One region of the Enterococcus gallinarum genome, then DNA from elsewhere that is predicted to be linked to it. Evidence: predicted binding sites of a transcription regulator. Region 1 holds the regulator's gene; the other holds the start of a gene.
What was found. Region 1 encodes HrcA, which represses chaperone genes, less so after heat shock. Its sites were predicted from a motif close to TTAGCACTCNNNNNNNNNGAGTGCTAA; they were not measured.

Region 1 (5,856 bases):
CCTTTGGAAGAATGGCTTATCCACGTATGTTCCTGAATGGATCAAAACGGATCCCAAATATTTTCGCATAGAGGATAGCGACGGAAACAAGATGAATAGTTATAGTCCGCTATGTCAAGATGTGATAGCACAGGCTCATTCAGCCTTTGCCGCCATCTGCGACTACTTGGGAAGCCATCCTTTGCGGGCCTTTATCAGAATGGTGCAGATTGAAAACGAGATTGGTAGTCTTGGCACTAGTCGTGATCATTCGTCAGCAGCAGAAAAAGTCTATCAGATGGCGTTGCCGCAAGAAATCAGAAACCTCTATCCCGGAGCTAAACAATGGTCAGAAGTCCCCTTTTGGGATGAAGTGTTTATGGCATATCATTATGCCGCAGCAATCCAAGACTATGCAAAGATTGCAAGAAAACGTTTAGCGTTGCCGTTATTTACGAATGTATGGCTCAAAAAGCCAGACAGGCGGCCGGGAGAATATCCTAGTGGTGGCGCTGTATCCACCACTTGGCAAGTTTGGAAAGTTATTGCCTCTCAGTTGGATTTTATTGCCCCAGATATTTACGAAGAAGAAATCAAACCGATCATCGCGGAATACGGAAATGATCAGCCATTGTTAATTCCGGAAACCCGAATTGACAAAAGATATATTTCGAATCTATTTTATGCTTTTGGTCAAGGAGCAATCGGCTATTCACCTTTTGGTATCGAAGATCTTCTAACGGATGATACTAGTCAGGATTACCGCTTTTTATCCCAGTTAGGATTAGCGAAAGACGCCTTTGATTCTTCCGATACACTGCCTCATTTAAACCAAGGATATCGAATCATCACCGCCCTTGAGCCACTGTTGCAAGATCAGGAAGCTCAAATCTTCTCATTTAAAAAAAGAAGGGGCTCAGAACCAAATTGTGTATGAAAATGGACAGGATCGCTGGGCAGTCAAATTATTTTCTCGAGACAAAATGATCAATTCCGCAGGTCTGATCATTAAACACAAAGAATATTACTATCTCACCGGTGCTAATTTCGCATTGGATCTGCAAGCGCAGCAGGGTTCTAATCCTTTAGGTATCCTTTCTTTAGAAGAGGGGGTTCTACAAGATGGGCAATGGCGGACAAATCGTCGCCTGAATGGGGATGAAGCCTATTTCCCATTTATCGGTGAAGATTTTAAAATTTTGCGCATGCGATTGTATTCTTATTAACGGATAGCAGTGAGATCTGCTTCTAACTACTTTTAATGCAGAGGCGTTTCGAGATAATCTTACTTATGATAGAATGGGGAGCGGATATACCTCGGATCAGGTTCATTTGCTGCGAGCCGTATTTGTGCAGTTGAACGTTGATTTGATCTCTGAAAGGAATAAAAATATGCAAACCATGAATAAGATTCCAATCAATACACTTCCCACCAGTACTTCTGCCTATATTCACATCCCATTCTGTGAACATATTTGCTATTACTGTGACTTTAATAAAGTTTTTTTAGAAGGGCAACCGGTTGATGAATACATCGAGTGTTTGCTGAAAGAAATCGCTCTAACGGTGAGAAAACAACCAATCACTACTTGTGAGACGATTTATATTGGCGGCGGAACGCCGACTTCCCTTTCGGCTGCGCAGCTAGACCGTCTGATTACGGGCATACATGAATTACTGCCCACGCAAACGACCAAAGAATTTACGGTAGAGGCCAATCCTGGGGATTTAACGGAAGATAAATTGCTAGTTTTGAAAAATCTGGGCATTGATCGGTTGTCGATGGGGGTGCAGACTTTTGATAACCGCTTGTTAAAGAAAATCGGCCGCAAGCACACGGCAGAGGATGTCTATCAAACGATTCGGTTGTTAGATAAACATGATTTTCAAAATATTACGATCGATCTGATTTATGCTTTACCTGGACAAACGATGGAAAGTTTTCGAGATACGCTAACACGAGCGATTGATTTGGGTTTGCCTCACTATGCTATGTATTCACTGATTTTAGAGAACAAAACGATGTTCATGAATTGGGTTAGGCAAGGGAAAATGGAGTTGCCTTCTCAGGAATCTGAGACACAAATGTTTGAAGAAGCCATCACTGCAATGGCTAAAGCTGGCTTATCGCAATATGAGATCAGTAATTTTGCCCGGCCAGGATATGAGTCTAAGCACAATCTTGTTTATTGGAATAATGAACATTATTACGGATTTGGCGCAGGAGCGAGTGGTTATATCGGACAGACGAGATACAAAAACTTTGGACCGATCCAGCACTATCTGCGTCCATTGAGGGAAGATCAACTGCCGATCCATGAAACAGAATCGTTAACGACCAGCAATCAAATGGAAGAAGAAATGTTTCTTGGATTACGGAAGAAACAAGGTGTATCGAAAACAGCCTTTTCAAATAAATTTGCCTGTTCTTTTGATTCGATCTATGGCAATGTCGTTGAAGAACTTTCTAAAAATGGCTGGTTAGTCTCAGAAGGAGACCGCGTTTATTTAACAAAGTCTGGGATGTTTATCGGCAATGATGTATTTGAAAAATTTTTATTAAGTTAAGAATAACCAAGAAGATCGAGCTGTTTTCGATCTTCTTTTTTTGGAGTTAATTGACAATGAAGTGGATTAGCACTCTCTCTATAAGAGTGCTAAAAATCTGTGTCAAATTCTTGACATTCGTAGGAAATATGGTATATTAATAATCGTGTTAGCACTTAATGTGAAAGAGTGCTAACGGAGGAGTGGATAAGATGTTGACACAACGACAACAAACTATTTTACACCTCATCATCCAAAATTATACGGATACTGGTCAGCCTACGGGCTCCAAACGATTGATGGAGGATGGGGTTGAAGCAAGTTCGGCTACCATCCGCAATGAGATGAAGGCCTTAGAAGAAGCGGGTCTCTTATTGAAGACACATTCCTCTTCTGGACGTGTTCCTTCAATGGCCGGCTACCGCTATTACGTTGATCACTTATTAAGACCATCAAAAGTCAATCAAAATGAGATCAAAGCAATTCGCCATTCCTTGGGGAAAGAATTTCATGAAATCAATGAAATCATTCAGCAATCTGCTACGATCCTATCCAACCTTACGAGCTATACCGCATTATCGTTAGGACCGGATGTCAAAGAACGGAAATTAACTGGCTTTCGGATCGTACCTTTGAATGCCCGACAAATTATTGCTATCATTGTTACGGATAAAGGCAATGTTGAAAATCAGATTTTTTCATTACCTTCATCGATGGATAGCAGCGACTTAGAAAAGATGGTTCGGATTATCAATGAAAAATTAGTGGGTGAACCGCTCATGACGGTCTATCATCGATTGCGAACAGAGATTCCGATGATTTTGCACAAGTATTTTCAAACAACAGAAGGAATCATTGATTTATTCGATGATATGTTGAGTCATCTCTTTGAAGAGAAAATTTACGTCGGCGGACGGATGAATCTATTAGATTTTGAACCAAGTCAAGATGTTCGTCAGTTTAAGTCGATGTACTCTTTCATGAAAAATGCAGAAGAACTCACACAATTATTGGCACCGAGAGACTCCACGATTCAGATCCGCATTGGTCAGGAACTAGGGAATGAATTACTCCAAAATATGAGTTTGATTCAAGCAAGCTATGACATTGAAGGTCATGGCCAAGGGACGATTGCTTTATTAGGTCCTTCTAGTATGCCTTATTCGCGAATGTTTGGACTGATGGATGCCTTTCGTCGAGAATTAGCAATGACATTGGCTGATTACTATCGCACACTAGATGCAAACAGTGAATGATCAAATAAGTGAATTATAGAAGGGATGGTAGCAAGTGTCAGAAAAAGAAGAACAGGTAGAAAAAGATCTTGAGACAACTGAAGAGCCTCTGACAGAACCGTCAGAAGAAGAAATCGATGCAGCTGGTCTATCAGAAGCAGAAGTAGAAAAAAGCGAGATCGACAGTTTAAAAGAAAAAAACAATGAACTAGAAGACCAATTTCTGCGCGCACGGGCCGAAATCGCTAATATTACAGCAAGAAACCGTAATGAACGTGAATTGTTGCAAAAATACCGTTCGCAAGATTTGGGCAAAAAATTATTGCCAGCGATCGATAATTTGGAACGCGCTATGGCAGCAAATGTGGAAGAAGACCAAGCGGCTAACTTGAAAAAAGGTGTCGAAATGGTGTTGGAAAGTTTGCGTCAAGCGTTGAAAGAAGAAGGAATCGAAGAAATTCCTGCTGAAGGAGAAACTTTCGATCCCAATCTTCATCAAGCGGTACAGACCGTACCTGCGACAGAAGATGTGCCTGCGGATACGATCGTCACAGTATTGCAAAAGGGCTATAAGCTGCATGATCGTGTCTTGCGTGCAAGTATGGTTATCGTAGCACAATAAATAAAAGAACGATGAATGAAAAGGAGCGTATTACTTATGAGTAAAATTATCGGTATTGACTTAGGTACAACTAATTCAGCTGTTGCTGTCCTAGAAGGCGGCGAAGCAAAAATCATCACCAATCCAGAAGGAAATCGTACAACACCATCTGTTGTTTCATTTAAAAACGGCGAGATCCAAGTAGGGGAAGTTGCTAAACGTCAAGCAGTTACGAACCCTAACACGATTTCATCAATCAAACGTCATATGGGTGAAGCTGGCTATAAAGTAGAAGTTGAAGGGAAATCATACACTCCTCAAGAAATCTCTGCAATGGTCCTACAATATATCAAAGGATTTGCTGAAGATTATCTAGGAGAAAAAGTAGACAAAGCAGTTATCACTGTTCCTGCTTACTTCAATGATGCACAACGTCAAGCAACAAAAGATGCTGGTAAAATTGCCGGATTAGAAGTAGAACGAATCGTCAACGAACCAACAGCAGCAGCTTTAGCTTATGGATTAGACAAAACAGACAAAGACGAAAAAATCTTAGTCTTCGACCTTGGTGGGGGTACATTTGACGTATCGATCCTTGAATTAGGGGATGGCGTATTCGATGTGTTGTCTACTGCTGGGGACAACAATCTAGGTGGAGATGACTTTGATAACAAGATTATCGATCACATGGTTGCAGAATTCAAAAAAGAAAATGGCATTGATTTAGGTAAAGACAAAATGGCATTGCAACGTCTGAAAGATGCTGCTGAAAAAGCGAAAAAAGACCTTTCAGGTGTGACAAGTACACAAATCAGCTTGCCATTTATTACAGCTGGCGATGCTGGTCCATTGCACTTAGAAATGACATTGACACGGGCAAAATTTGATGAATTAACCGCTGATTTAGTCGAACGGACAAAAGTTCCTGTACGTCAAGCGCTAAAAGATGCTGGTCTTTCACAATCTGAAATCGATGAAGTGATCTTAGTCGGTGGATCAACTCGGATTCCTGCAGTCGTCGAAGCAGTTCGCAAAGAAACCAATAAAGAACCAAACAAATCAGTGAACCCAGATGAAGTAGTAGCAATGGGTGCTGCGATTCAAGGTGGCGTGATCACTGGTGATGTGAAAGATGTCGTTTTACTTGATGTCACACCATTATCATTGGGTATCGAAACAATGGGCGGCGTCTTTACGAAGTTGATCGATCGCAATACGACGATCCCAACAAGCAAATCACAAGTCTTCTCAACAGCTGCAGACAATCAACCTGCTGTAGACATCCATGTCCTACAAGGCGAACGTCCAATGGCTGCTGACAACAAGACATTAGGAAGATTCCAATTAACGGAAATTCCACCAGCACCTCGAGGAATTCCACAAATCGAAGTAACATTTGATATTGATAAAAATGGTATCGTAAATGTATCTGCAAAAGATTTAGGAACTCAAAAAGAACAAAAAATCACGATCAAATCTTCTTCAGGTCTAACC
Region 2 (5,856 bases), 960 kb from region 1:
ATGTGTACATTCCGGCTTGGTTCGTTGCTGTCAAAGCAGATGCGGATGAAAATATTCAGATCGAAACTGTCAATGCCTTTAGTAATCGAATCATTACAAACAATGCAGTACAAAAAGTAGAAAATCCATAGAAAAATAGGTATAATGGAACTCGTTGAAAGTAAGAGAGAGGAAGACAGAAACAATGATGAAGGAAAGTGCCTTTCAAGTAAGCATTTTAGCTAGCGGAAGTTCAGGAAATTCGTTATATATCGAGAGCAATAAAAAACGAATCCTGGTGGACGCAGGACTGAGCGGCAAAAAGATCACTTCATTATTGGATGAAGTTGGACGCAAGCCAGAGGATCTGGATGCTATTTTAGTCACGCATGAGCATCGTGACCATATCCACGGCGTAGGGGTCTTGGCTCGCAAATACAAGTTGGATGTCTACGCCAACACGAAAACATGGCAGGCGATGGACAATATGGTAGGCAATATTGCGGTTGAACAAAAACATGTTTTTGAGATGGGAAAAGTTTTGACGATGGGAGATATGGACATCGAAAGTTTTGGCGTTTCCCATGATGCGGCAGCACCGCAGTTCTATCGGTTCCATAAAGATGGCAAATCTTTTGTGATGTTGACTGATACTGGTTACTGCAGTGATCATGTCCGGGGGATTATCAAAGGAGCCGATGCGTATCTGGTCGAAAGCAACCATGATTTAGAAATGTTGCGGATGGGTCCATATCCATGGAGCCTCAAGCAGCGTATTCTCGGGGATCGTGGGCACCTCTCCAATGAAGATGGGGCATTAGTCATGGCAGACATATTGACGGATAATACGAAGCGCGTCTATTTAGGGCATTTGAGCAAAGAAAACAATCTAAAAGAATTGGCCCATCTAACCATGGTCAATACGATGAAAGAACACGACTTAGGTGTCGGTGAAGCCTTTGAGGTTTATGACACTGATCCAGATAAAGCGACCGAATTATTCAGTATTTGAGGATGATTGGCTAGCAAGTTTTTGTAGAAAAGCAATAGCGATTGAATGCAGACAGTTTTTACAAAGCTAGAAATTTATCTTATAAAAAAACGATGTTGAAATTTTTCAACATCGTTTTTTTGTTTTTAGTGCTTAGGGCACATTGATATAGCCGGCATGAACCAATAGTTGAATGATAATAACTAGTGTATTCATTCCCACGTGGGTAATCATGGATGTCCAGATACGCCCTGTCAACGCATAGAGTCCAGAGAAAAAGAGACCCAATAGAATATACACCAATAGATGATTGTCGCTGTGGGCAAAGGCAAAGGCAACAGCGCTGACAATGACACCAACCCAGATATTTGAATATTTCGCAATGATTCCCACAAGGGCACGGCGAAATACAAATTCTTCCATGATAGGCCCGCCGACCATAGCGGCAAGGGCAAAAATCGGATTTTGCAGAATGATAGAGATAATATTTTCTGTATTTTCCGATGCCGCTACTTCGCCAAATAGCGACTCGATAAAGACAGCGAAGTTTTGCAAAAGAATGGCAGCAATGATTCCTGTTAGACCATAAATAATAATAGCCGATACTTTTGGCTCCTTACGTTCAAACGATAAGGGTTCATTTTGTTTGAAATAAAGAAAAATCATCAAGATTGCGCCGACGATATACGAAACAGTCGTTGCAGGGATCGTGGCACCACTAGATATAAAAGCGACAGGAATAAAAAATGCGACCCCATAAATCAAAATCGTCGATAGTGCGTATTTTTTTAGAGACATAAGTGAAATCATCACACTCCTTTTTTTCTATTATAGACTACTGACTCATTAGAAACAAAATTTTTCCCTAGGTTTTTGCAGTATGGATCGATAAAAAGAAAAAGCCAAAATAAATTTAATCAAAAGGCTTGCAAAAAAAACAGAAAATGAGTAATATTAATTTTGTGAGTTAGCACTCTATGTGTGAGAGTGCTAATAGAAAATCTATCAAATACAATTGGAGGGATTTATCGTGTTAAGACCATTAGGTGATCGCGTGATTATCGAAGTCGCAAAAGAAGAAGAAAAAACTGTGGGAGGGATCGTGCTTGCTTCAGCAGCCAAAGAAAAACCTCAAACAGGAACCGTCATTGCAGTCGGTGAAGGACGCACGCTAGAAAACGGTGAAAAAGCTCCTGTTGCTGTCAACGTGGGCGAACAAGTTATGTTCGAAAAATACGCTGGCACAGAAGTGAAATTTGAAGGTAACGAATATTTGATCGTTGCTGCAAAAGACATTATTGCAGTAGTTGAATAAAAAATAATTTAGTTGAGGTGAATGAATCATGGCAAAAGAAATCAAATTTGCAGAAGATGCACGTGCAGCAATGTTGCGCGGGGTAGATAAATTAGCAGATACAGTAAAAGTAACCTTAGGCCCTAAAGGTCGTAACGTCGTTTTAGAAAAATCTTATGGTTCACCATTGATCACAAATGATGGCGTAACGATCGCAAAAGAAATCGAATTAGAAGATCATTTTGAAAATATGGGTGCAAAACTTGTTTCTGAAGTTGCATCTAAAACAAATGACATCGCTGGTGACGGAACGACGACAGCGACATTGCTAACACAAGCGATCGTTCGTGAAGGACTAAAAAACGTGACAGCTGGTGCGAATCCATTAGGCATTCGCCGTGGAATCGAAATGGCAACTAAAGTTGCGGTTGAAGAATTACACAACATTTCTTCCATCGTTGACTCAAAAGAAGCTATTGCACAAGTTGGTGCTGTGTCTTCTGGTAGCGAACAAGTCGGAAAATACATTGCAGACGCGATGGAAAAAGTCGGCAATGACGGTGTGATCACCATTGAAGAATCAAAAGGGATCGAAACAGAATTAGATGTAGTTGAAGGAATGCAGTTCGATCGCGGCTACCTTTCACAATACATGGTCACTGACAATGATAAAATGGAAGCTGCTTTGGAAAATCCATACATCTTGATCACAGACAAAAAAATCTCTAACATTCAAGATATCTTGCCATTGTTAGAACAAATCTTACAACAATCAAAACCATTGTTGATCATCGCTGACGATGTAGACGGCGAAGCATTACCAACATTGGTCTTGAACAAAATCCGCGGAACATTCAATGTCGTAGCAGTTAAAGCTCCAGGCTTTGGTGACCGTCGTAAAGCAATGCTAGAAGACATTGCGATCTTGACTGGCGGTACAGTCATTACTGAAGACTTAGGGTTAGAATTGAAAGATGCGACGATCGACAACTTAGGACAAGCAAGTAAAGTTGTTGTGGACAAAGATAATACAACTATTGTTGAAGGTGCTGGCGACAAATCAGCGATCGATGCTCGTGTGCAATTGATCAAAAATCAAATTGCTGACACAACGTCTGATTTTGACCGCGAAAAATTACAAGAACGCCTAGCGAAATTAGCAGGCGGTGTTGCAGTCATCAAAGTGGGTGCACCAACTGAAACAGAATTAAAAGAATTGAAATTACGTATCGAAGACGCATTGAACGCTACGCGTGCAGCGGTTGAAGAAGGTATGGTGTCTGGTGGGGGAACTGCTCTTGTCAATGTCATCAACAAAGTAGCAGCCATCGAAGCAGACGGCGATGCAGCAACCGGTGTGAAAATCGTCTTGCGTGCGTTAGAAGAACCAGTACGTCAAATCGCTGAAAATGCTGGATATGAAGGATCAGTGATCATCGATAAATTGAAACACGCAGATCTTGGCGTTGGTTTCAATGCCGCAACTGGCGAATGGGTAAACATGCTTGAAGCAGGAATCGTTGACCCAACAAAAGTAACACGTTCTGCGTTACAAAATGCCGCTTCTGTAGCCGCATTACTGTTAACAACTGAAGCAGTCGTTGCTGACAAACCAGAACCTGCTGCACCAGCAGCTCCAGCAATGGATCCATCCATGGGCATGGGCGGCATGATGTAATTATACTAAAAGAACCCCTTAGCGAAGGGGTTCTTTTCTTTATGCTTCTATTTCTATGATAGAAAGGAGCAAATACCAATGATCCATTGCTCGTTCATTGGTATTTTGAAATTCCTTATTATTTTGGCATTCACCGCTAACATAGCTCAAAAGAGATACTCCATATTTTTACACCAAATAGGAATTAACTTCATGTTGAATGATTCAGTGAAGAAGTTTATGATCAATCTATCAAATCTATTTCATTTTCATTCTCTTTTTGAGGCACCCACTCTTCCTAGAAGAGTGGGTATTTTTGCTTAAAAAGTAGTCCTTTTACTCAAAATGAACGTGCGCCTTACTAGCTTGATTTTTATTCTAACTAGCAAGGAGCAGTTTCATGTAGCACTTTTTTATCAAGACAGCGGATAGCGCTGCATAATTTCTGTTTGGCCTAAAATGTAATCTACTGACACATCATAAAAGGCAGCAAGATGCAAAATCGTCATAACGTCTGGTAGACGATCACCAGCTTCGTAATCCAAATAGTCTTCCAATGATACATCGATTTGCTGCGATACCTCTTTTTGCGTCAATGCTTGCCCTTCTCGCAAAAATTTGAATCGGCAACGCAATGTATCCAATAAAAAAGCTTCTTCTAATGTCAATTTGCGTTCCTCCTCGAATGGAAAAATGATTGATGACTTCTTTCTCCATTTCTATTGTAACAACATTCTAGAAATAAGCGAAATGATTCACAACCTCAGAAATAAACAAGGAGAAAAAAAGAAAACAAAGTGCTTGCTCTGGTACGCGTTTCATAGATTATTCTATTCATGAAAGGGGCGTATGAAGATGCACACTTATATGGAAGTAAAGGGAAACAATGGAATACAACGCTGCTATGTTGCACTTGAATTTGATGGGATGAACTTGATTCTCACAAAGCCCAAGGGATTTTTTAGAGAAAAGGTCGCACAAATACCGCTTGCAGAAATTGGACACCTGGTACAGGATGAATATTTTGGTGCGCAACGAATCAGTTTCATTCATCAGAATGATTATTACCAATTTTATGAATGTGGGGCAAGTGTGATAGACTATATGAAAGAACAATTATTTGTCTAAGGAGAAGCGCATGGCGAACATTCGGGATATTGCTAAGTTGACCGGTTATTCGGTCTCAACGATTTCACGAGTCATCAATAATAATCCTTATGTGGATGAGCAGAAGCGTCAGGAGATTTTGCGGGTAATGGAACAAGTCAACTATATCCCGAATCATACTGCACGTGTGCTAAGCTCGGGAAAAACGAAGAACATCGGAGTGATTCTCCCATTTGTCAATCATCCGTATTTTGATATCCTTCTAAGCGGGATTACTGCAAGTGCTTTTTCCCGTGGGTATAAGGTGACTTTGTTGCCTACCCGCTATGAACCAGAAATGGAAGAAAAGTACCTGCAGGAATTTGCGGCAAAAGGGTTTGATGCTCTGATTATCACATCGAGAGCAAATCCGCTCGAAAAACTATTGCCCTATCGTGCTTATGGCCGCATCGTTTTTTGTGAAAAGATCGACTCTGTCCAAGATGGATGCACCTATATCGATCGTGAGCAATCCATTCGGGAAGTGTTTGCTTATTTGAAAGAAAATGGTATCGAGCGTATTGGAATTACACTTGGAAGAAGTCGTAAGCTGAGCAGCAATTCGAAGATCACAGTTCGTTTGTGTCAGGAATATTTCCCAGCTTTTACCGAAGAATTGATTTTTTGGGATTGTTTGACGGAAGAAGATGGGCGAGAGGCAGCCGCTTTCTTTGCTGATAAAAATGTCCAAGCGATTTTTACCAATGGGGATCAGGTAGCTGCTGGTATCAAATTGGCTTCTTCCTCCGAACGACTACTTATTGGCAGAGACAATTTATTTATTAGTGA

Region 2: groES (co-chaperone GroES) is a predicted target of HrcA. The motif match lies at 1,938-1,964, and genes of this name have one in related genera.

Annotation. Positions count from the first base shown of each region.
Region 1 is NZ_CP050816.1:2,389,060-2,394,915, reverse strand. It holds gene HED61_RS11835 (beta-galactosidase) at 1-916, shown strand, start outside; gene HED61_RS11830 (DUF5597 domain-containing protein) at 909-1,205, shown strand; gene hemW (radical SAM family heme chaperone HemW) at 1,381-2,547, shown strand; gene hrcA (heat-inducible transcriptional repressor HrcA) at 2,739-3,782, shown strand; gene grpE (nucleotide exchange factor GrpE) at 3,817-4,383, shown strand; gene dnaK (molecular chaperone DnaK) at 4,420-5,856, shown strand, end outside.
Region 2 is NZ_CP050816.1:3,347,643-3,353,498, reverse strand. It holds gene HED61_RS16215 (two-component system regulatory protein YycI) at 1-131, shown strand, start outside; gene HED61_RS16210 (MBL fold metallo-hydrolase) at 185-991, shown strand; gene HED61_RS16205 (CPBP family intramembrane glutamic endopeptidase) at 1,124-1,768, opposite strand; gene groES (co-chaperone GroES) at 2,001-2,285, shown strand; gene groL (chaperonin GroEL) at 2,314-3,942, shown strand; gene HED61_RS16190 (helix-turn-helix domain-containing protein) at 4,338-4,589, opposite strand; gene HED61_RS16185 (hypothetical protein) at 4,777-5,049, shown strand; gene HED61_RS16180 (LacI family DNA-binding transcriptional regulator) at 5,060-5,856, shown strand, end outside.